DNA from 2 places in the Achromobacter veterisilvae genome. Region 2 is predicted to be linked to the other one. Evidence: riboswitches for the same ligand, from Rfam matches in the RefSeq annotation. Region 2 holds a riboswitch; the other holds the start of a gene.
The links. A riboswitch is a leader RNA that binds a small molecule or an ion and turns the genes downstream of it on or off. The one in region 2 is predicted to bind thiamine pyrophosphate.
Positions count from the first base shown of each region.

Region 1: another riboswitch for thiamine pyrophosphate. It lies ahead of thiM (hydroxyethylthiazole kinase); the one in region 2 lies ahead of WHX56_RS17085 (sodium:solute symporter family protein).

Region 1 covers NZ_CP148753.1:4,933,007-4,943,364, reverse strand. Annotated here, with positions in the region: gene WHX56_RS22865 (ligand-gated channel protein) at 1-777, shown strand, start outside; gene WHX56_RS22860 (siderophore ABC transporter substrate-binding protein) at 819-1,769, shown strand; gene WHX56_RS22855 (ABC transporter permease) at 1,788-2,759, shown strand; gene WHX56_RS22850 (iron chelate uptake ABC transporter family permease subunit) at 2,851-3,747, shown strand; gene WHX56_RS22845 (ABC transporter ATP-binding protein) at 3,744-4,535, shown strand; gene thiM (hydroxyethylthiazole kinase) at 4,510-5,331, opposite strand; TPP riboswitch at 5,405-5,536, opposite strand; gene WHX56_RS22835 (MarR family winged helix-turn-helix transcriptional regulator) at 5,589-6,059, opposite strand; gene WHX56_RS22830 (NADP-dependent oxidoreductase) at 6,060-7,079, opposite strand; gene WHX56_RS22825 (MaoC family dehydratase) at 7,167-7,670, shown strand; gene WHX56_RS22820 (acyl-CoA dehydrogenase family protein) at 7,720-8,886, shown strand; gene WHX56_RS22815 (3-keto-5-aminohexanoate cleavage protein) at 8,897-9,829, shown strand; gene WHX56_RS22810 (CoA transferase) at 9,862-10,358, shown strand, end outside.
Region 2 covers NZ_CP148753.1:3,663,999-3,674,356, forward strand. Annotated here, with positions in the region: gene hutG (N-formylglutamate deformylase) at 1-516, opposite strand, end outside; gene WHX56_RS17060 (TetR/AcrR family transcriptional regulator) at 659-1,297, opposite strand; gene WHX56_RS17065 (MarC family NAAT transporter) at 1,445-2,128, shown strand; gene WHX56_RS17070 (DUF4105 domain-containing protein) at 2,115-3,149, shown strand; gene WHX56_RS17075 (esterase/lipase family protein) at 3,182-5,062, shown strand; gene WHX56_RS17080 (LLM class flavin-dependent oxidoreductase) at 5,155-6,456, opposite strand; TPP riboswitch at 6,626-6,732, shown strand; gene WHX56_RS17085 (sodium:solute symporter family protein) at 6,837-8,288, shown strand; gene WHX56_RS17090 (SDR family NAD(P)-dependent oxidoreductase) at 8,701-9,453, shown strand; gene WHX56_RS17095 (LacI family DNA-binding transcriptional regulator) at 9,446-10,358, opposite strand, start outside.

The sequences.
Region 1 (10,358 bases), 1.3 Mb from region 2:
CATTTCAGCCCGCGCCTGTACGGCGTCTGGCACTTGGCGGAACGCTGGACCCTGAAGGGCGGCGTATCCACCGGCTTCCGCGCGCCCGACCTGCGCCAGACGGTGGCCGGCTGGGGCCAGGTCAGCCGCGGCGGCAACATGTACGGCAACCCGGACCTGACGCCGGAAAAGTCGGTGACCGAGGAAATCGGCATTCTGTATGACGACGGCGAAGGCTTCAACGCCGGCCTGACCGTCTTCAACAACGATTTCAAGGACAAGATCACCCGCGTGGCGTGCCCGGCAAGCCAGTGCACGGACGGGCCCAACCAGTTCGGTTCCGACCCCACCACCTACATGAACGTGGACAAGGCGAATTCGCGGGGCGTGGAAGCCAACATGAAGCTGCCGCTGTCGCGCGAATGGTCCCTGACCACCAGCTACACCTTCACGAAGTCGGAACAGAAATCCGGCGAGTACAAGGGCCAGCCGCTGAACCAGTTGCCCAAGCACCTGTTCACCACCACCGTGAACTGGCAGGCGTCGGATGCGCTGCAGGCCTGGGCGCGGGTGAACTACCGCGGCAAGGAAAGCCAGCCCATCACCGGCCCGTCCTCGTCGTCGCTGGTGGCTCCGTCCTACACCTTTGTGGACCTGGGCGGTTCGTACCAGCTCAACAAGACCGTGTCGGTGTACGCCGGCATCTACAACCTGTTCGACAAGCAGGTCGCCTACGACGACTACGGCTACGTCGAAGACGGCCGCCGCTACTGGCTGGGCGTAGGTGTGAAGTTCTGAGACCGGCGGGCGCGCGGCGCCCGCCACATGAAGAGGTACGCATGAAGAAGCAAACGCAAACGGGCCGCGCCCGCCGCTGGTTCGCCCAGGCCGGCGCCGCCCTGGCCCTGGGCGCCGCCACCGCGGTGTGCGCGGCGCAGGCGACGGTGCCGGTGAAGCACGCGCGCGGCGAAACCGCCGTGCCGGCCAATCCGGCGAAGACGGTGGTGATGGACCTGGCCGTGCTGGACACCCTGCACGCGCTGGGCGTGGAGGCGACGGGCGTGCCCAGCGTCGCCAAACTGCCGCCGCAGCTCGAACAGTACGCGGACAAGCGCTACCTGAAGGTGGGCACGATGTTCGAGCCCAACTACGAAGTGATCCATGCGGCCGCGCCGCAGGTCATCTTCGTGGCGGGCCGCTCCGCGCCCAAGTACGACGAACTGGCCAGGCTGGCGCCCACCGTCGACCTGACCGTGGACGCCAAGGACCTGGTCGGCAGCGTCACGCGCAACACGGAAACGCTGGCGGCCATCTATGGCAAGCAGGCCCTGGCCAAGGAAAAGCTGGACGCCCTGCGCGCGTCCATCTCGGCCTTGAACGCCAAGGCGGCCGGCGCCGGCACGGCGCTGATCGTGCTGACCACGGGCGGCAAGATGAGCGCCTACGGCCCGGGCTCGCGCTTCGGCGTGATCCATGACGCCTTCGGCGTGAAGCCCGCGACGACGGGGCTGAGCGTGTCCAACCACGGCCAGGCGATTTCCTTCGAGTTCATCGCCCAGACCGATCCGGACTGGCTGCTCGTGATCGACCGCGACGCGGCCATCGGCCGCGAGGGCGTGTCGGCCCAGCGCATGCTGGACAACGAACTGGTGCGCCAGACCAAGGCCTGGAAGAACAAGCGCGTGGTGTACCTGAACGGCTACAACTGGTACCTGATGGGCAGCGCGGGCCTGACGGCCATGCAGCAGAACGTCGACGAGATCGCGGGCGCGCTGGCGGCAGGCAAGTAGGTGGGTTTGCGGCAGTCGATGGGCGGTTGGGGCGGCCTGGCCGCGGTGGCGGCGCTGCTGTTGCTGCTGTGCGCGGCCAGCGTCAGCCTGGGCGCGGGCCAGTTGTCCTGGGCCGCGCTGTGGGGCGGCGAGGACGCGGAGCGCGCCTGGCGCCTGTTGATGGTCAGCCGCGTGCCGCGCACGCTGGCGCTGCTGCTGGCCGGCATGTCGCTGGCCGTGGCGGGCCTGATCATGCAGATGCTGGTGCGCAACCGCTACGTCGAGCCCACGACGGCCGGCACCGTCGAATCCGCGACCCTGGGCATACTGGTCATCACCCTGCTGGCGCCGGACACGCCCGTGATCGGCAAGATGCTGACGGCCACGGGCTTCGCCCTGGCCGGCACCTTGCTGTTCCTGGCGCTGCTGCGCCGCGTGCCGCTGCGCACGCCGTTCATCGTGCCGCTGATCGGGCTGATCCTGGGCGGCGTGATCCACGCGGCGACCACCTTCGTCGCGTACCGCTACGACCTGCTGCAATCGCTGCACGCCTGGACCACCGGCGATTTCTCGGGCGTGCTGCGGGGGCGCTACGAACTGCTGTGGATCGGCTTCGGCCTGGCCTGCGCCGCCTACCTGGCGGCCGACCGGTACACGGTGGCCGGCATGGGCCGGGAGTTCGCGTCCAACCTGGGCCTGAACCACGCGCGCCTGACCCTGGCCGGATTGCTCATCGTGTCGGCGATTTCGGCGGTGGTCGTCGTGACCGCGGGCGGGATCCCCTTCCTGGGCCTGATCGTGCCCAACGCCGTCAGCCTGATGCTGGGCGACAACATGCGCCGCTCCATCCCCTGGGTGGCCGCCCTGGGCGGGATCTTCGTGCTGGCCTGCGACATCATCGGCCGGCTGGTGATCCACCCCTACGAGATTCCCATCGGCACGGTGGTCGGCGTGCTGGGCAGCATCCTGTTCCTGTGCCTGCTGCGCACCCGGAGGAACCGCCTTGCCTGAGACCGCGACCCTGGCATCGGCGGCGGCATCCGCCGCGCGCTCGCCGCAGGCCTGGCGGCTGGGCCTGCTGGCCGCCGCCGCGCTGGCCTGCATGGCCGCCTTCATGACCCTGGGCGCCAACGGGCAGTGGTCTTTCGTGATCCCGTTCCGCGGCGCCAAGCTGGCGGCGATGCTGCTGGTGGCGTATGCCGTCGCGCTGTCGTCGGTGCTGTTCCAGACGATCACGCACAACCGCATCCTGACTCCGGCCATCATGGGCTTCGATGCCCTGTACCTGTTGATCCAGGCGGTGGTGGTGTTCGGCTTCGGGCAGGCGGCCGCGGCCGCCAGCCATCCGGTGGCCGCCTTCCTGCTGGAAGTCGGCGCCATGACGGCGTTCGCCTGCCTGCTGTTCCGCTGGCTGTTCGCCGACGGGGTGCGCAGCCTGCACCTGATGATGCTGGTGGGCATCATCTTCGGACTGCTGTTTCGCAGCCTGTCGAATTTCGTGGTCCGGCTGATCGATCCCAACGAGTTCCTGGTGCTGCAGGACCGCATGTTCGCCAGCTTCAACAGCGTGCGCGTGAGCCTGCTGCCGATCGCGCTGGCGGCCGTGTGCGCGGCCTCGCTGCTGGTCTGGCGCATGCGGCACCGCTACGACGTGCTGGCGCTGGGCCGCGAGATCGCCGTGAACCTGGGCGTGGACTACCGCCGCACGCTGATGCGGACGCTCGCCGCGATCGCGGTGCTGGTGTCCGTGTCCACGGCGCTGGTCGGCCCGGTGACCTTCTTCGGCCTGCTGGTCAGCAACCTGGCCTACCAGGCCATGGGATCCGACCGGCACCGCTACACCGTTCCCGCCGCGACGCTGCTGAGCGTGATTTTCCTGGTGGGCGGCCAGACGCTGCTCGAGCGCGTGCTGGGCCTGAACACCACGGTCAGCGTGGTGATTGAATTCCTGGGCGGCGTCATGTTCCTCGTCCTGATCCTGCGCAAGGGGCGCCGATGATAGAGATCCAGCAAATCAGCAAGCAGTACGGCGACAGCGTGGTCGTCGACGGCGTCACCCTGTCCCTGCCGGCGGGCGGCGTCACCGCCATCATCGGACCCAACGGCGCGGGCAAATCGACGCTGCTGTCCATGGTCAGCCGCCTGCTGCCCATGTCCGCGGGCCGGGTGCTGGTCGACGGCCTGGACGTGACGAAGGCCGACAGCCGCGAGCTGGCGCGCCGCCTGTCCATCCTGCGGCAGGACAACCACCTGCCGCTGCGGTTGACGGTGAAAGACCTGGTGGCGTTCGGCCGCTATCCGCACACCGGCGGCCGCCTGACGCTGGACGACAAGGGCCACATCGACCGCGCCATCGCCTACCTGAACCTGGAGCTCCTGGCCGACCGCTACCTGGACGAGATGTCCGGCGGGCAGCGCCAGCGCGCCTTCGTCGCGATGGTGCTGTGCCAGGACACCCGCTACGTCCTCCTGGACGAGCCGCTGAACAGCCTGGACATGAAGCACGCCGTCGCCATGATGGGCACCCTGCGCCGGGCGGCCGACGAACTGGGCAAGACCGTGGTGCTGGTCCTGCACGACATCAATTTCGCGTCCACCTACGCGGACCGCATCGTCGCGATGCGGACGGGCCGCATCGCGCATCAGGGAACGCCCGCCGAACTGGTGCGGGCGGAAGTCCTGAGCGAACTGTACGAACTGCCGATCGAGGTGCACGAGATCGGGGGCCGGCGCATCTGCGTGTACTACCGGCAGGCGGCGCTCAGCGCAGCGGCGATTCCCGGGTGAGGCTGTCGGCTTCCAGCGACGCCAGCGCGTCCAGGAACCGCCACGCGAACGATCCCGGCCCCTCGGCCAGGGCGCCGGCGCGCTGGCCGGCAAGCGCGAAACACGACAGGGCGGCCACGGCGGCGGCGTAGGGATCGGTCCGCGACACCGCGGCGAACGCGCCGACCGCCGCGGTCAGCGCGCAGCCCGTCGCGGTCACGCGCGGCATCAGCGCGGAGCCGCCCGCGATGCGAACCGAACGCGCGCCGTCCGTCACGAAATCCACCTCGCCGGTGACGGCGACCACGGTGCGGCGCGCCTGCGCGATGGCGGTGGCGGACACCTCGGCCTGCGCCACGGCGTTGCCGGAGTCCACGCCCTTGCCGGCGCTCTGGCCGCCGGCCAGCGCGATGATTTCGGAAGCATTGCCCCGGACGATGGCGGGCCGCAGGTCCAGCAGTTGCGCGACCGCCGCGCGGCGGAAGGCCGTGGCGTGGTGCGCCACCGGGTCCAGCACCCAGGGCGTGCCGGCCTGGCCGGCGGCGCCGGCGGTCAGCAGCATGCTGTCCAGCCAGGGCGCGGACAGCGTTCCGATATTGATCACCACCGCGCCGCTCAGGCGGGCGAACTCCGGCGCTTCCTCGGCGGCGTGGACCATGGCGGGAGAAGCGCCGATGGCCAGCAGCGTGTTGGCCGCGTAGTTCATCGATACGAAATTGGTCAGGCACTGCACCAGGGGCGCGTCGCGGCGCACGGCCTCAAGCAGGTCTTGCGAGATCCGGGCCTGGGCGGCGAGGGAGAGAGGGCGGGCTTGCATGCCGGGCGGTCCTTGCGGGAAGAACGCGCTGGCGGGGAGGGCGGCTGGGCGCGACGCCTGTGTGGCGTACACGCTCGAGGCCGCGGCACCGTCCCTACGCCAGCGTTATCTGGATCAGGTTCGACGGGTCGCCGTGCACTGCGGGCCCGGTCCGGGCCCGCCAACGGATTCTCAGCTTCTTGCCGAAGCTCCCCGGGTGGATTTCCCGTATGTTCCGAGCGCGGGATGGGGTTGTCAAGTTCCCCCGGACGGGCCCATCAGGCGCGAGACGTGTCGAAGGCCAGCAGATTGCGCTTCACGAGGCTCAGCATGTCGGCCAACTGGTGGCGTTGGCCGGCGCTGAGCCCCTGCAGGATGGCTTCGCTCATGACGTCGCTCTTGACGCGCATGCGTTCGATCATGGCGCGGCCTTCCGGCGTCAGCAGTACCAGCTTGGTGCGCCTGTCCTGTTCGTCCGCGCCCCGGCGCACATAGCCCAGCGCTTCCAGGCGATCGACCAGGCCGCCGAGCGCGGCGCGGCCCAGGTCCAGCACGTCGGCCAGGTCGCTTTGCGACATGCCGTCGTGCCGCGACAGGTGCGCCATGACCCACCACTGCGACCGCGTGATGCCTTCGGGCTTCATGACTTCGTCGAAGACTTTGCGGCGCAACCTGGACACATCGTGCATCAGGAAGCCCAGCCGCTGGTCCCAGTTTTCCTGCGCGGTATTGACTGCCTTGTCGGTCATTCAGGCATCCTCCAGCCGGATCAGGCGCTTGCCCATGTTCTTGCCTTGATAGAGATCGGCGATCGACCCCGGCGCGGCGTCGATGCCGTCCAGGATTTCTTCGCGAAAGCGCAGTTTCCCCTCGCGCACCAGCGGCGCCAGCGCAGCGACGGCTTCCTCGTAGCGGTGTTCATAATCCCACACCAGAAAGCCCTGCATGCGCGCCGCCTTGTTGAGCAGATGCCGTTCCACGCGCGGACCCGTCGGCCATGGATCCCAACTGGCCACGGACGCCGTGCCGCAGACGACGATACGGGCGTGCCGGTTGATCAGCGGGATCACCGCATCGCTGATGCGCCCGGCGGTATTGTCGAAGTAGACGTCCACGCCGTCGGGGCAGGCCTGTGCCAACGCCTGCGCCAACTCGGGCGCATGATAATCCACCGCCGCATCGAAGCCGAATTCCTCCACGCACAGCCGCGTCTTGGCCGAGCCGCCCGCGATGCCCACGGCCCTGCACCCCAGGTGGCGGGCCAGTTGCCCCGCGACCGAGCCGACGGCGCCCGCGGCGGTGGAGACGACCACGGTCTGCCCGGCCCGAGGTTCGCCGCAGGCGTTCAGCGCGAAGTAGGCGGTGACGCCGTTCAGGCCCAGCACGCCCAGCGACAGCGACAGCGGCAAGTCGGTCTCCAGCACGCGCCGCCGGATCGCCCGCCCGTCGGTCACGGCATAGTCCTGCCAGCCCAGCATGCCCATCACCAGGCAGCCTTCGGGATAGCGCGGATTGCGCGATGCGACGACCCGTCCGGCCGCGAACGAGCGCATGACCTCGCCGATGGCCACGGGGTCCGAGTAGTTGGCGGCGGCATTGACCCAACCGCGCATGGCCGGATCCACCGACAGGTACAGGTTCCTGACCAGGACTTCGCCTTCCTTCGGTTCCGGCACCGGCGCGGTGCGGATATCGAAGTGCGCGGCCTGCGGAATGCCCAGCGGCCTTTCTTTCAAGATGACCTGCCGATTCACCAGATTCCCGGTCATTGCTTGTCTCCTTGGGGTTGTTCCCAATATTGTATGGATGCATACAGTATGTTAGCGTTCATTTTAACGCGGCCGGCCGGGATGTCCATGGCCAGGCGGGACAAAAGTTCCACGACGCGGCGCCAAGGAGACACGACGATGGCAGGGTTGTACTTCGAGCAGTTCCAGGTCGGGCAATGCTTCCGGCATGACGTGCGGCGTACGGTCACCGAGACCGACAACGTCCTCTTTTCCTCCATGACCATGAATCCGGCCGCCATCCATCTGGACGCGGAATACGCCAAGACCACCGAGTTCGGCCGTCCGCTGGTGAACAGCGCGTTCACGCTGGGCCTGATGGTCGGCATTTCCGTGGGCGACACCACGCTCGGCACCACGGTGGGCAACCTGGGGTGGGACGAGGTGCGCTTTCCCGGCCCCGTGTTCGCCGGCGACACCTTGCGGGTGGAAACGGAGGTGCTGGAACTGCGCGACAGCCGTTCGCGTCCGCAGAACGGCATCGTGGTGTTCGGCCATAGCGCCTACAACCAGCGAGACGAACTGGTCGCCAGTTGCCGCCGCGTGGCGCTGATGCTGCGCCAGGCCGCCTGAAGCCGCCGGCCGGCTTGCGCCGATTTTTCCTTCATTCGAAAGGCAGCCCATGGATTTCGCGCTTACCGACGAGCAGATCGCCATCCGCCACGCCGTACAGGATTTGTGCGCCGGATTCGACGACGATTACTGGACCCGCAAGGACAGGGAAGGCGGTTTCCCCGAGGACTTCTACCGCGCCATGGCGGGCGCCGGCTGGCTGGGCGTGGCCATGCCGGCCGAATACGGGGGGGCAGGCCTGGGCATCCAGGAAGCCGCGCTGATGATGGAGACCGTGGCCGCTTCCGGAGCGGGCATGGCCGGCGCGTCCTCCATCCACATGAATGTGTTCGGGCTGCACCCGGTGGTGGTGCACGGCAGCGACGCGCAACGCGCGCGCTGGCTGCCGCCCATCATCAGCGGCGAGCAGAAAGCCTGCTTCGGCGTGACCGAACCGAATACCGGCCTGAACACGCTCAAGCTGCGCACCCTGGCCGTGCGCCGCGGCGACCGCTACGTGGTCAATGGCCAGAAGATCTGGATATCGACGGCGCAGGTGGCCAGCAAGATTCTGCTGCTGGCGCGCACGACGCCGCTGGACCAGGTGACCGGGCCGACTCAGGGCCTGAGCCTGTTCTACACCGACCTGGACCGCAGCCGCGTCAGCGTGCGCGAAATCGAAAAGCTGGGGCGCAAGGCCGTCGATTCCAACGAGCTGTTCATCGACGGCCTGGAGGTGCCGGTCGAAGACCGCATCGGCGAGGAAGGCAAGGGCTTTTCCTACATCCTGCACGGCCTGAATCCCGAACGGGTCCTGCTGGCGGCCGAGGCGACCGGACTGGGGCGGGCGGCCTTGCGCCGGGCCGCCGCCTACGCCGGCGAGCGGATCGTGTTCGACCGGCCCATCGGCCAGAACCAGGGCGTGCAGCATCCGCTGGCCGAACGCTGGGTGGAGCTGGAGGCGGCCGAACTGCTGTACCGCCGCGCCGCCTGGCTGTACGACCAGGGACAGCCTTGCGGCGCCGAGGCCAACGCGGCCAAGTTCTTCTGCGCCGAGGCGGGTTTCCGCGCCTGCGAGACGGCGGTGCTGACCCATGGCGGCATGGGCTACGCGAAGGAATACCACGTCGAACGGTATTTCCGCGAGGCCGTGCTGCCGCGCATTGCGCCGGTCTCGCCGCAATTGATTCTTTGCTACATCGCCGAAAAAGTACTGGGCCTGCCCAAATCGTATTGAGGAGACAAGCATGCGCAAATCCCCCAAAGTCATCATCACCTGCGCCGTCACCGGCTCGATCCACACGCCGTCGATGTCGCCCTACCTGCCCATCACGCCCAGGCAGATCGCGGACGACGCGGTAGCGGCCGCCGAGGCCGGAGCCGCCATGCTGCACTTGCACGCGCGCGATCCGGAGACCGGCAGGCCCGACCAGGATCCGAAGCTGTTCGCGCAGTTCCTGCCCGAGATCAAGGCCCGCAGCAACGCCATCCTGAACATCACCACGGGGGGCGGCCTGGGCATGTCGCTGGACCAGCGGCTGGCGCCGGCCAAATGGGCGCAGCCCGAGGTCGCGTCCATGAACATGGGATCGCTCAATTTCAATATCGCGGGCGCGGGCGACCGCGTCAGCGAATTCAAATTCGATTGGGAAAAGCCCTATCTGGAAATGACGCGGGATTTCATTCTGTCGAACACGTTCGCGCAGATCGACCGAGGCCTGCGCGAACTGTCGGACCTGGGCACGCGATTCGAGTTCGAATGCTATGACGTCGGCCATCTGTACAACCTGGCGCACTTCGTCGACCGCGGCCTGGCCAAGCCGCCGTTCTTCCTGCAGTGCATTTTCGGCATCCTGGGCGGCATAGGCGCCGACCACGAGAACCTGCTGCACATGCGCACCATCGCCGATCGCCTGTTCGGCGATGACTATTACCTGTCGGTGCTGGCCGCGGGCCGCCACCAGATGCCGTTCGTCACCGCCAGCGCGCTATTGGGCGGAAACGTGCGCGTGGGGCTGGAAGACAGCCTGTACGCGGGCCGCGGCAAGTTGGCCACGTCCAACGCCGAACAGGTCGCGAAGATCCGCCGCATCCTGGAAGAGCTGTCGCTTGAAATCGCGACGCCCGACGAGGCGCGGGCCATGATTCAAACCAAGGGCGGCGACAACGTCGCTTTTTGAGCGCCGCGAGGCGCGCGCAGGAGACGGATGCAATGGATGCTTTGCAAGGGTTGAGGGTGGTGGATTTTTCCAAGGTGCTGGCTGGCCCCTTGTGCACGCAGTATCTGGGCGACATGGGGGCGGAGGTCATCAAGGTGGAGCCGCTCAAGGGGGACGACACCCGCCGCTGGCCGCCGTTCCGGAAAGACGACGGCACGGTGTTCCTGAGCGTGAACCGCAACAAGCGCAGCGTGGCGCTGGACCTGAAATCGCCCGAGGGCCGCGAAGCGGCGCAGCGGCTGATCGCCACGGCGGACATCGTGGTGGAGAGTTTCGGCCCCGGGGTGGCGGCACGGTTGGGTATCGATTACGACAGCGCGGCGGCGCTGCGCCCGGACGTGGTGTATTGCAGTATCTCCGGCTTCGGCAGCAAAGGGCCGCTGAACAAGGGCAAGGGCTACGACGTCATCCTGCAGGCATTCTGCGGCATGATGTCCATCACGGGAGAAGAAGACGGACCGGCGGTTCGCAGCCCGATCTCGCCCATCGA
Region 2 (10,358 bases):
GTCGGCGGTGCCGATGTTCAGGTCGGGCAGTTTGCCTTCGAACAGGCGCGGCAGCACGCTGGCGATCGAATGGGCTTCCCAGAGCAGCACGGTGCCGTGCTCGGCCTTGATGCGGTCCAGTTCTTCACGCAGCTTGGCGTGGTAGGGCTGCCAATAGGTTTGCAGGCGGTGGGCCCGCTCGGCGTCGGTCAGGACGGCGTCATCCAGGTAGAGGGCGTCGCCGCGGAAGGTCTGGGCCGGGCACAGGCCGGTCTTGGTCTGGCCGGGGTACAGGCTTTCGTCGTTGGGCGGACGGTTCAGGTCCACCACGTAGCGCGAATAGCGCGCGCCCAGGACCGAGGCGCCCATGGCCTCGGCGAACCGGTACAGCGTATCCAGGTGCCAATCGGTGTCGCCGGATTGCAGGCCGACGGGCGTCATCTGCGCGCGCTGCGGGCCGGGGATCTGGCTGCCCAGGTGGGGGATGGAAACCAGCAGCGGGGCGGTGCCGCGGCTGAATTGGTAAATATCGCTCAAGAAAAACTCCGGGGGAAAAGGCAGGGCGCCGCAGGCGGCAGGCAGGGACATGCCGGGCAGCGTCCTCGGGTATCCGGTATTGCACGACGAAGTGCAAGGCTGATGATCATAAAGGATGATGCAATCGGCGCGGGACAGGGCACTAGGCCCGGAAGGCGCGCAGCAGCGTGTCCACGCCGTAGCGGCAGGCGGCCAGGTGTTCGGCATTGGGGCCCTCGGGGCTGCCGCCGGACAGGCGCGCATGGGAGGCGATGCCATTGATCAGGTTGCCCAGCGCCAGCGCGGCCTGGCGCGGGTCGTCGATGCGCAGCTCGCCGCGTTCGCAGGCCTGGCGCAGGCATTGCTCGAGCGGCGCGTGGATCTGCGTTTCCACCGCAAGCCGCAGCGACTCGGCCAAGTGCGGCAGGCGATGGCATTCCGATACCAGCAGGCGGTACAGCGCAACCGATTTGGGCAGAAGGGAATAGGCCAGCAAGCGCACCGCCAACTCGTGCAGCGCGGCGCCGACGGGTTGTTGCAGCACGGCGTCGGGGAATACCGCCGCGCGCAGGCCGTCCAGCTCATGCTGCAGCACCGCCGCCAGCAGGCCTTCTTTGTTGCCGAACAATTGATAGGCGGTGGCCGCGGAGCCGCCGGCCTGCCGGAGCACGCGCTGGATGGACGTTTGGGCGTAGCCGTGCTGCAGCAACGATTGCGTGGCCGCTTCCAGCAGGCGCACGCGCCGCGCTTCGCCTCTGCCGGTCAGCGGGCGTGGCGCCGGACCGTTGGAAACCGTGCTCACTTCCTTCCTCCTGCCTCGAATGGGAAGACCGGGTATGGGGCCTTCCATTCCGGTCGATGTATGTAATGTATAGTACATTACACTACTTGGCATCTCTTGCGCAGCCGCCGGATACCGGGCCGCGCATCTCGCATAAAGGCGGCCTTCATGACCGACGACCTGATTCAATTGGGCAAGCTGGTGAGCCTGGGGCTTGCCCTGATGCTGCCCCTGGCCAATCCGCTGACCTCCATGACGCTGCTGCTGTCCCTGGGCCAGCACATTCCCTACAAGGAGCGCGAACGCCAGGTGACCCAGGCGGCGTTCTACGTGGTCGGCATCATGGTCGTGACCTACTACGCCGGCGCCTGGATCATGCATACCTTCGGCATTTCGATTCCGGGGCTGCGCATCGCGGGCGGGCTGATCGTGGCCAGCATCGGTTTCAGCATGGTGTTTCCTTCCGGAGACACGAGCGCCTCGCAGGCCGACGTCGCCGACGCGCAGGCCAACCGGCAAGTGCCCAACATCGCGTTCGTGCCGCTGGCCCTGCCCGGAACCGCGGGGCCGGGCACCATCGCCATGATCATCAGCGGAGCGGCGTCATTGGACTCGACGGTCGCGCACGACTATGCGCCCTGGGTAGTGGCCGTCACGCCGGTCATCGTGTTTTCCGTGCTGGGCCTGCTGTTCTGGGCCTGCCTGCGGTCGGCCGGCCGCATCGTGGCGGTGATCGGCCAGGGCGGGGTGGAGGCGATCTCCCGAATCATGGGTTTTCTGCTGGTGTGCATGGCGGTCCAGTTCGTCATCAACGGCGTCCTGGAAATCGTGCAGCAATATGGCGCGGGCTAGCCGCGCCGCGCCCCGCGCCCTCGCCGTCGCGGGGCGCGCCGTCCTGAGCCTGCTGCTGGCATTTTCCGCGGTGTGGGGCTGCCTGGCGCTGGGCTACCGGGTGCCGGCGGGCGCGGTGGCCAAGGGCGCGGCCGCGCTCGCCTGGGGCGGCCTGTGCGTCTATGCGGCCGTGGCGCTGTGGCGCGGCCGGCCGCGGCGGGCCCTGTGGGCCTATCTGATCGGGCTGGCGGCGCTTTGCGGCTGGTGGCAGGCGCTGGCGCCGTCCAACGACCGGGTCTGGGCCGACGACGTGGCGCGCACGCTGCGGGGCAGCGTCGCGGAGTCCGTCGTCACGCTGGAAAACGTGCGCAACTTCGACTGGCAGCCGGACAGCGATGCCCGCTACACGCCGCGCTGGGAAACCCGGCGCTACGACCTCGACCGGCTCGCGTCCGTGGACATGGTCCTGTCGTACTGGGGCAGTCCGGCAATCGCGCACACGCTCGTGTCCTTCGGTTTCAGCGATGGCCGCCACGTCGTGTTCTCGGTCGAGATCCGCAAGGAGCGCGGCGAGCAGTTCTCCGAGATAGGCGGTTTCTTCAAGCAGTTCGAACTGAGCGTCGTGGCCGCGGAAGAGCGCGACATCCTCTACGTGCGCGCGGGGCCGCGCGCCGAACGCGTGTATCTCTATCCAGTCAGCATGCCTTTGTCCGCCATGCGCGAACTGTTCCTGTCCTACGTGCGCACCGCGAACGAACTGGCCGACACGCCGCGCTTCTACCATACGGTGACCGCCAACTGCACGACGCTGGTCTACCGCATGGTGCGCGCCATCGTCCCGGGCCTGCCCATGGACTACCGCATCCTGCTGTCCGGCTATCTGCCGGAGTACCTGTACGAGCAGGGCGGGCTGGACCGCGGCCAGTCTTTGGCGGCGCTGCGCGAGCAGGCGTTCATCGGCGTGCCGGCCGCGCCGGGGCCGGACCCGGCCGCGTTTTCCCGCGCCATCCGCCAGCCGGCGTCCGCCAGGAGCGCGCCATGACGGCGGCGCGGGGTCGCCGGCAGGCGGCATTCTTGCGAGGCCTTGCGTTCGCGGCCGTGTTCCTGTGCGCCGGCTGCGCGGGCGTCAAGGTGTCTTCCGTCAGCACGCAGGACTACATCGCCCAGCGCCGGGGCGACGTGCTCACCACCGGCCGGCTCAGCGCTTCGGCGCGCGAGGCCATGGCCGTCCTGGGCCTGAACGCGCAGGAGTGCCGCAAGGACCGCGACGCCTGCACCCGGTCGCTGGCGGCGACGGAAGGGCTGGACAGCGAACGGCGCCTGGCCACGTTGTCCGAAGTCTGGCTGATGGATGCGCTGGCGACCGAAAAGCAGCGCCCTGTCGGCCAGGAGGGCGTGGACCGGCTGCTGGACGCCTATCTACAGACCGCGCGGGCCGCCTATGCGTACCTGTTCTTCACGCCGCGCTCGCCCAGCGACCGCGCGTTCGAGGACCGGCAGACCCAGGTGCGCGACTACTACAACTACGCCGTCCAGCAGGCCGTCACGCGCCTGTTCGAGCAGTATCGCGGCCATCCGCCCGAGCCGGGCGCGACGGTGTCGGCGGGGCCCTGGCAGGTGCTGGGCGAGATGTCGGAAGTCAAGCTCGCCCATGGCTTGCGGCTGCCGCTGGAGCTGGTGCCCGCTTCCACCCTGACGTTCCAGGGCCTGCGCAGCATGTATCGCCGCGACGGGTTCGGCGCCGAGCTGGTGGCGGTCACGGCCCGGCGCGTGAACGACGCCGACACCTTCAAGACGCCGTTCAGCGAAACGCCGTTCCCGGCCGTGACGGCGATCCTGAGCTTTCCGGGCGATACGCTGGAGCAGGTGATGGCCGCAAGGGAGACCACCCTGATCGGATACGATCCCTACAAGCGCGACGCCGTGCAATTGGCGGGCACGAGAGTGCCCTTGGCCGCGAATTTCACGTCGGGCTACGGCTTGTGGCTGGCGCGTTCCGGCTTCGCCACCCAGGCCCTGCGCAACGTGCTGGGCGGCGAGGAGAGCATCGAGGCGCCGCACGTGTACCTGCTGCAGCCCTACGATCCGGGTCGGCGCACCATCATCATGCTGCATGGCCTGGCCAGCAGTCCGGAAGCCTGGATCAACGTGGCCAACGAGGTGCTGGGCGACGAGACGCTGCGCCAGCACTATCAGATCTGGCAGATCTATTACCCCACCAACGCTCCCCTGGCGATGAACAACCGCGCCATCCGCGAAGCGCTGGGCCGGACGATGGCGCATTTCGATCCCGCCGGCACGGCGCAGGCCTCGCGCGACGCCGTGGTCATCGGCCACAGCATGGGCGGCGTGCTGAGCCGGCTGCTGGTGTCTTCGTCCGGCACGGTGCTGTGGGACGCGCTGCGCGACCACGGCCGGCTGGACGGCGTCCGGCTCGAACAGGCGCATGCCGAGTTCGATCCGATCCTGAGCTTCGACGCCTTTCCCGGCATCACGCGCGCGGTGTTCATCGCGGCGCCGCACCGGGGCACGCCGTTCGCCGAGAACACGCTGTCGCGCTGGCTGTCCAACCTGATCACGCTGCCGGCCGCGGCGGTCCGGCAATTCGCCAGGCTCAGCCGCCTGACCGACGCGGACGGCGCGCCTCCGCCCGAATCCCCGGTCCGCGTGCCTAATGGCGTGGACAACCTGAGCGAGAACGACCGCTACATACAGTTGACTGCCCGGATGCCGATTTCGCCGTCGGTGCGGTATCACAGCATCATCGCGAACGACACGCCCGGCGTGCCGCTGGCGGAATCGGACGACGGCCTGGTTCCGTACCGCAGCGCGCACCTGGACGGCGCGGAATCCGAAAAGATCATCCGCTATTCGCATAGCGTGCAGGAGACGCCGGAGGCGATTCTGGAACTGCGGCGCATCCTGAGGCTGCAATTGGGGCCGGGCGCGCCATGATGGCCTGGATGATCGTCGGCGCCCTGGGCGCGGCCATGCTGCGTCGGCCCGGCGTCGTGCTGTACGACTGGATCGCGACGCTGTCCCACAAGCTATCCGCGCGCGGGCTGGCGCCCAGGCCTTTCCAGGCCGAGGTGGCCGCGCAGGGTGTCGTGCTCGTAATCCGTGCGGAACAGCCCGCGGCGCTGCAGCACGGGGATCACCTGCTCGACGAAGTCGTCGATGCCGCCGGGCAGCGAAGGCGGCATCAGGTTGAAGCCGTCGGCCCCTTCGTTGCGGTACCAGTGCTCCATCCGGTCGGCGATCTGTTCGGGCGTGCCCACCATCGTGCAGTGGCCGCCGCCGGCCGCCAGCCGCCCGAGCAGTTGGCGGACGGTGGGCCGTTCGGTCTCGATGATGCGCAGAATGGTCGCGTACCGGCCCTTCGGACCCGTGAACCCGGACAGCGGCGGCAGGGGCGGCACGGGCGCGTCCAGCTCCCAGGCTGAGCAGTCCTGCAGCACGAAAGTGCCCAGTTGGCGCAGCGACGCGTCGCTGGGCAGCAGCACGTCCAGTTCGCGCTGCTTGGCCCGGGCCTCGGCTTCGGTCGAACCCACGTAAGTGACCAGGCCCGGCATGATGGGCACGAAGGCCTTGCGGCCGGCGGCCAGCACCCGCTGCTTGATGTCGCGGTAATAGGCCTGGGCGGCGGGCAGGTCATAGGCGACCGCGTAGATGGCCTCGGCGCGCCGGGCGGCCAGGTCGCGGCCCTGGTCCGATGCCCCCGCCTGGAACAGCACGGGATGCCCCTGGGGCGGCCGCGGCACGGTAAGCGGCCCGTCCACCAGGAAGTGTTCGCCGCGGTGATTGATCTTGCGCACGCGTTCCGGCACGCCATAGACGCCGGCGCGGTCGATGGCCAGGGCGTCCTCTTCCCAGGAGTCGAACAGCCGCAGCGCGACGTCGACGAATTCCTCGGCGCGCGCGTAGCGCCAGTCGTGGCCGGGCATGGATTCGTAGCCATGGTTGCGCGCTTCCGCGTCGAACATGGAGGTCACGACGTTCCAGCCCATCCGCCCGCCGGAAATGTGGTCCAGCGAAGCGACCATGCGGGCCGCGTGGAAGGGCGTGAAGAACGTGCTGGAAACCGTGCTGATCAGGCCGATGCGGGTGGTGGCGCGCGCGATGGCGGCCATGGCGGTCAGCGGCTCCAGGTACCAGCGCGGTCCGTCGCCGATATTGTCGACGGATTGGCCGTCGGCGAAGAAGACGGCGTCGAGCTTGCCGCGCTCGGCGGTGCGGGCGAGTTCCTCGTAATAGCGGATGTCGCCCAGGCGTTCCACGGGGGAATCCGGATGGCGCCAGGCGGCGCGATGGTGGCCGCAACCGAAAATGAATAGGTTCAGGTGCAACATGGCGGTCAGTGTCCGGCGGGGCCGGAGGCGAGGGGGCAGGGTTGGGCTTTCGGCGGACACGCGAACGGGCGCCGCAAGCGGGCGAACTTAGCACAAATGCCGGACCGCGGGGCCGCTTGCCGTCCTGCGCAAATGCGTTGACATTGGCGCGCCGCTCTCCTAATCTTGCGGCAATTCCTGGGGGAGCCTCTTACGGGCTGAGATTCCGCGTCGCCGCGGTAACCCTTTGAACCTGATCCGGGTAATGCCGGCGAAGGGAAGGACATCGCAAGACTCGCGCGCCCTCCCTAGCTTTCCATTCATCTTGCGGTCCCCCTTGGTCGGGCGGGGCCGCCGCGTTGCGCCTCCGGCTGTGGCCGGCAGCGGGAGGACCGATCCTTATGCTGACCCAACCCGTCGCCCTGATGTGGCTGCTGCTGTTCTCGGGCGGCTTCGCCCTGGCCAGCGTCCTGTATACCCGGCGCAAGCGCGGCACGCTGGAAGACTATATCGTGGCCCGCAACAGCCAGGGGCCGGTCGGCACGATCCTGACCCTGATGGCGTCCACGCTGGGCGCATGGATCCTGTTTTCGCCCGCCCAGGCGGCGACCTGGGGCGGCCTGGCGGCGGTGATCGGCTACGCGCTGGGCTCGATGTCGCCGCGGCTGGTGATGATTCCGCTGGGCCGGCGCATGCGCGAACTGATCCCGCACGGGCACACCCTGACCGAGTTCCTGATGGCCCGCTACGGCCGCCCCATGTACGGGCTGGCGCTGTTCATCATGCTGTTCTACCTCTTCATCGCGCTGTCGGCGGAAGTCACGGCGATCTCCAAGCTGGTCGCCATGCTGGCGCCCGTGCCGCTGTGGGCGACGGCCGCCATCGTGATGGGCACCACCTTGCTCTACACCAGCTACGGCGGCCTGCGCTCTTCCATCTTCACGGACCAGGTGCAGATGATGGTGATCGTGCCCTTGCTGGTGGTCCTGTGCGCGGTCGGCTGGCAGGCGGCGGGCGGAGCGCTGCCCACCATCGAGGCGCTGCAGGCCAAGGCCCCCCAGTTGCTGGACCTGACCGACCCGGTGGGCGTGAAGGCGGGGCTGACGTTCTTCGTGGCGATCCTGCTGACCGGCATCTTCCACCAGGGCAATTGGCAGCGCATCTACGCCGCGCGCGACGCGCGCACCATGCGCAACGGCTTCCTGCTGGGCGGCGTGCTGGTCGCTCCGTTCATTTTCCTGATGGGCCTGTTCGGCCTGGCCTTCGTGGGCCTGGCCCCCCAAGGCGACAGTTCCATCGCGCTGTTCAGCGTCATCATGCCGCACGCGCCCGCGTGGTTCGTGATCGCCCTGATCCCGCTGGGCCTGTCCCTGGTCATGAGCACGGCGGACACGGCGATCAGCGCCGTCTCCAGCATCATCGCGGTCGACCTGCGGCGCCTGATGCCCAACGCCGGATCCATGACCATGAAACGCCTGGCGCGCTGGCTGGTGCTGCTGATGGCCATTCCCGTCATGATCGTGGCCTCGCAGGGATACAGCGTGCTGTACCTGTTCCTGCTGGCCGACCTGCTGTGCTCGGCGGCCGCGTTCCCGGTGTTCTACGGCCTCTTCAGCCGCAAGCATGACGGCCTGACGGCCACCGCCGCGACGATCAGCGGCCTGGCCGCCGGCCTGTTCTACTTCCCGGCGCCAGGCGACAAGCCGACGTACCTGCTGGAATCCTTCCTGCTGGCCGCGCTGGTGCCGGTCGCGACCACCGTGCTGATGCGCTGCCTGCTGCGCGGCCGCAAGGAGTTCGATTTTTCGACCTTGAGCGCGGCAGTGCGCAGGCTGGACCAGGACACCGTCTGAACCGGCGGCGGGGCCGGCGCCCCAAGGGCGCCGATCAGCGCGCGATGCGCACCGAATCCGCGCTCCCGTTGGAGGATGCCGGAGCACGGAATTTACACCGACTCCACCGGGCGCGCATCGCGAGCTGGAAATGTTCTCTCTGGGTCCCGTGATGACGATCGGACGAATCGATGCTCCGTCCCGCGGGGGTTGTGCGATCCTCCAGACTTCGATATACAGAAGGGCCTCGATTGACGAAACGCTGCGCGCGGATTACCCCTATCCGAAGATGGAACAAGGATGAGAACGGCACTGATCGAATTCCCGGCGAACCGGGCGCCGATGTTTTTCTTGCAGGGGCTGCGCGCGATCAGCGCCCGCCTGGCGCGTATCGAAAGCGCGTTCGAAGGTTGGGACGGGAGGCCCTGACATCATGTCCGACCTGAAACCGCCGCGGCCCGTCGCCCTCGTCACCGGTTCAACTTCCGGCATCGGCGAGGCCATCGCCCGCCGGCTCTCGCACGAAGGCTACGCCGTCATCCTGCATTCGCGCAGTTCGGTCGAAACCGGCCGCGTCCTGGCCCGCGAATTGGGCAATGCGGCATACGTCCAGGCGGACCTGTCGGTGGATGCCGACAGGGTAAGGCTGGTGCGGGAGGCAACGGCGCGGTGGGGCAGGCTCGATGTCCTGGTCAACAATGCCGGCATCAGCCAGGTGATTCCCCATGCCGATCTGGCGGCGGCAACGCCGGACGTCTGGCATACCCTGCACGAGGTCAACGTCGTCGCGCCGTTTCGCCTGGTCGCCGAAGCGGAGTCCGCGCTGCGCGAGGCCGCGGCCCGAGGGAAGGCCGGCTGTGTGGTGAACGTCAGCTCCCATGCGGGCGTCAGGCCCAAAGGGGCGTCCATTCCCTATGCCGCGACCAAGGCCGCCTTGAACCATGTCACGCGTTTGCTGGCGCTTTCGCTTGCCCCGGCCATCCGCGTCAATGCGGTTGCTCCGGGCCTGGTGGACACGCCGCTGACCGCGGATTGGACGCAGGCGCGGCAGCTATGGCAGGACAGGGCGCCGATGCGCCGGTCCGCCGGCCCGGAAGAAATCGCCCAGGTGGTGGCCATGCTGGTGGCATCGGACTACCTGACCGGCGAGATCCTGCTGGCCGACGGCGGCTTGAATCTCACCTGACCGTCTCGCGCTCGACCAGCACGCACGGCACGACAATGTCGCGCGCCGGGGCCTGGCCGGACATCCGTTCGCACAGCAGCGTCACGGCGGCGTCCACCATGGGTTCCACGCGCTGGCGGATGGTGGTCAGCCGGTACGCTCCCCAGGCTGCCTGCGGCACGTCGTCAAAGCCGATCACGCCTACGTCTTCGGGGATGCGCAAGCCCAGTTCCAGGCGCAGCACGTCCATGGCCGCAATCGCCATGTGGTCGTTGGCGACAAAGACGGCATCCGGCCGATCGGCCCGGTCGAACAGGCGCCGCACGGCATCCTGAGCGCCTGTGAAGCTGTAGTTGCCCGTGTCGCGATACGCTACGCGCGTACCCAGTTCGGCCAGCGCCTGATTGAAACCCCGTTCGCGTTCCATGCTGGTGGAGGAGTCTTCCAGCCCCGCCAGGAACGCAATGCGTTGGTAGCCTCGCGCCACCAGCAATTCGGCCGCCAGCCGGCCGCCGGCGGCGTTGTCGGAGGTGACGGACCCGGTGGCGTAACGCGCCAGGCCGGCCAGGTCCGATACGCGGTTGAACTGCACGACCGGCACGCCCACGTCCAGGCAGCTTTTCGCCAATGTGGGAGACAGCATCGCCGACGCCAGCACAATCCCGTCGACCTGGTATTGCAGGATGTCGGCCAGCACGCCGTCCGCGCCTTCGTCGATGTTCGCGATGAACATCAGCACGTGGTAACCCTGTTTCTGCAGTTTCTGCGACAGTTTTTCGATCACCAGCGGATAGAACTGGTTTTCCAGGTAGCTCATGACCAGTGCAACGATCCGGCTCTGGCGCGTGATCAGGCTGCACGCCAGCGCGTTGGGCCGGTAACCCAGGCGCTGGGCGGCCGCCAGCACCTTGCGCCGCATTTCTTCG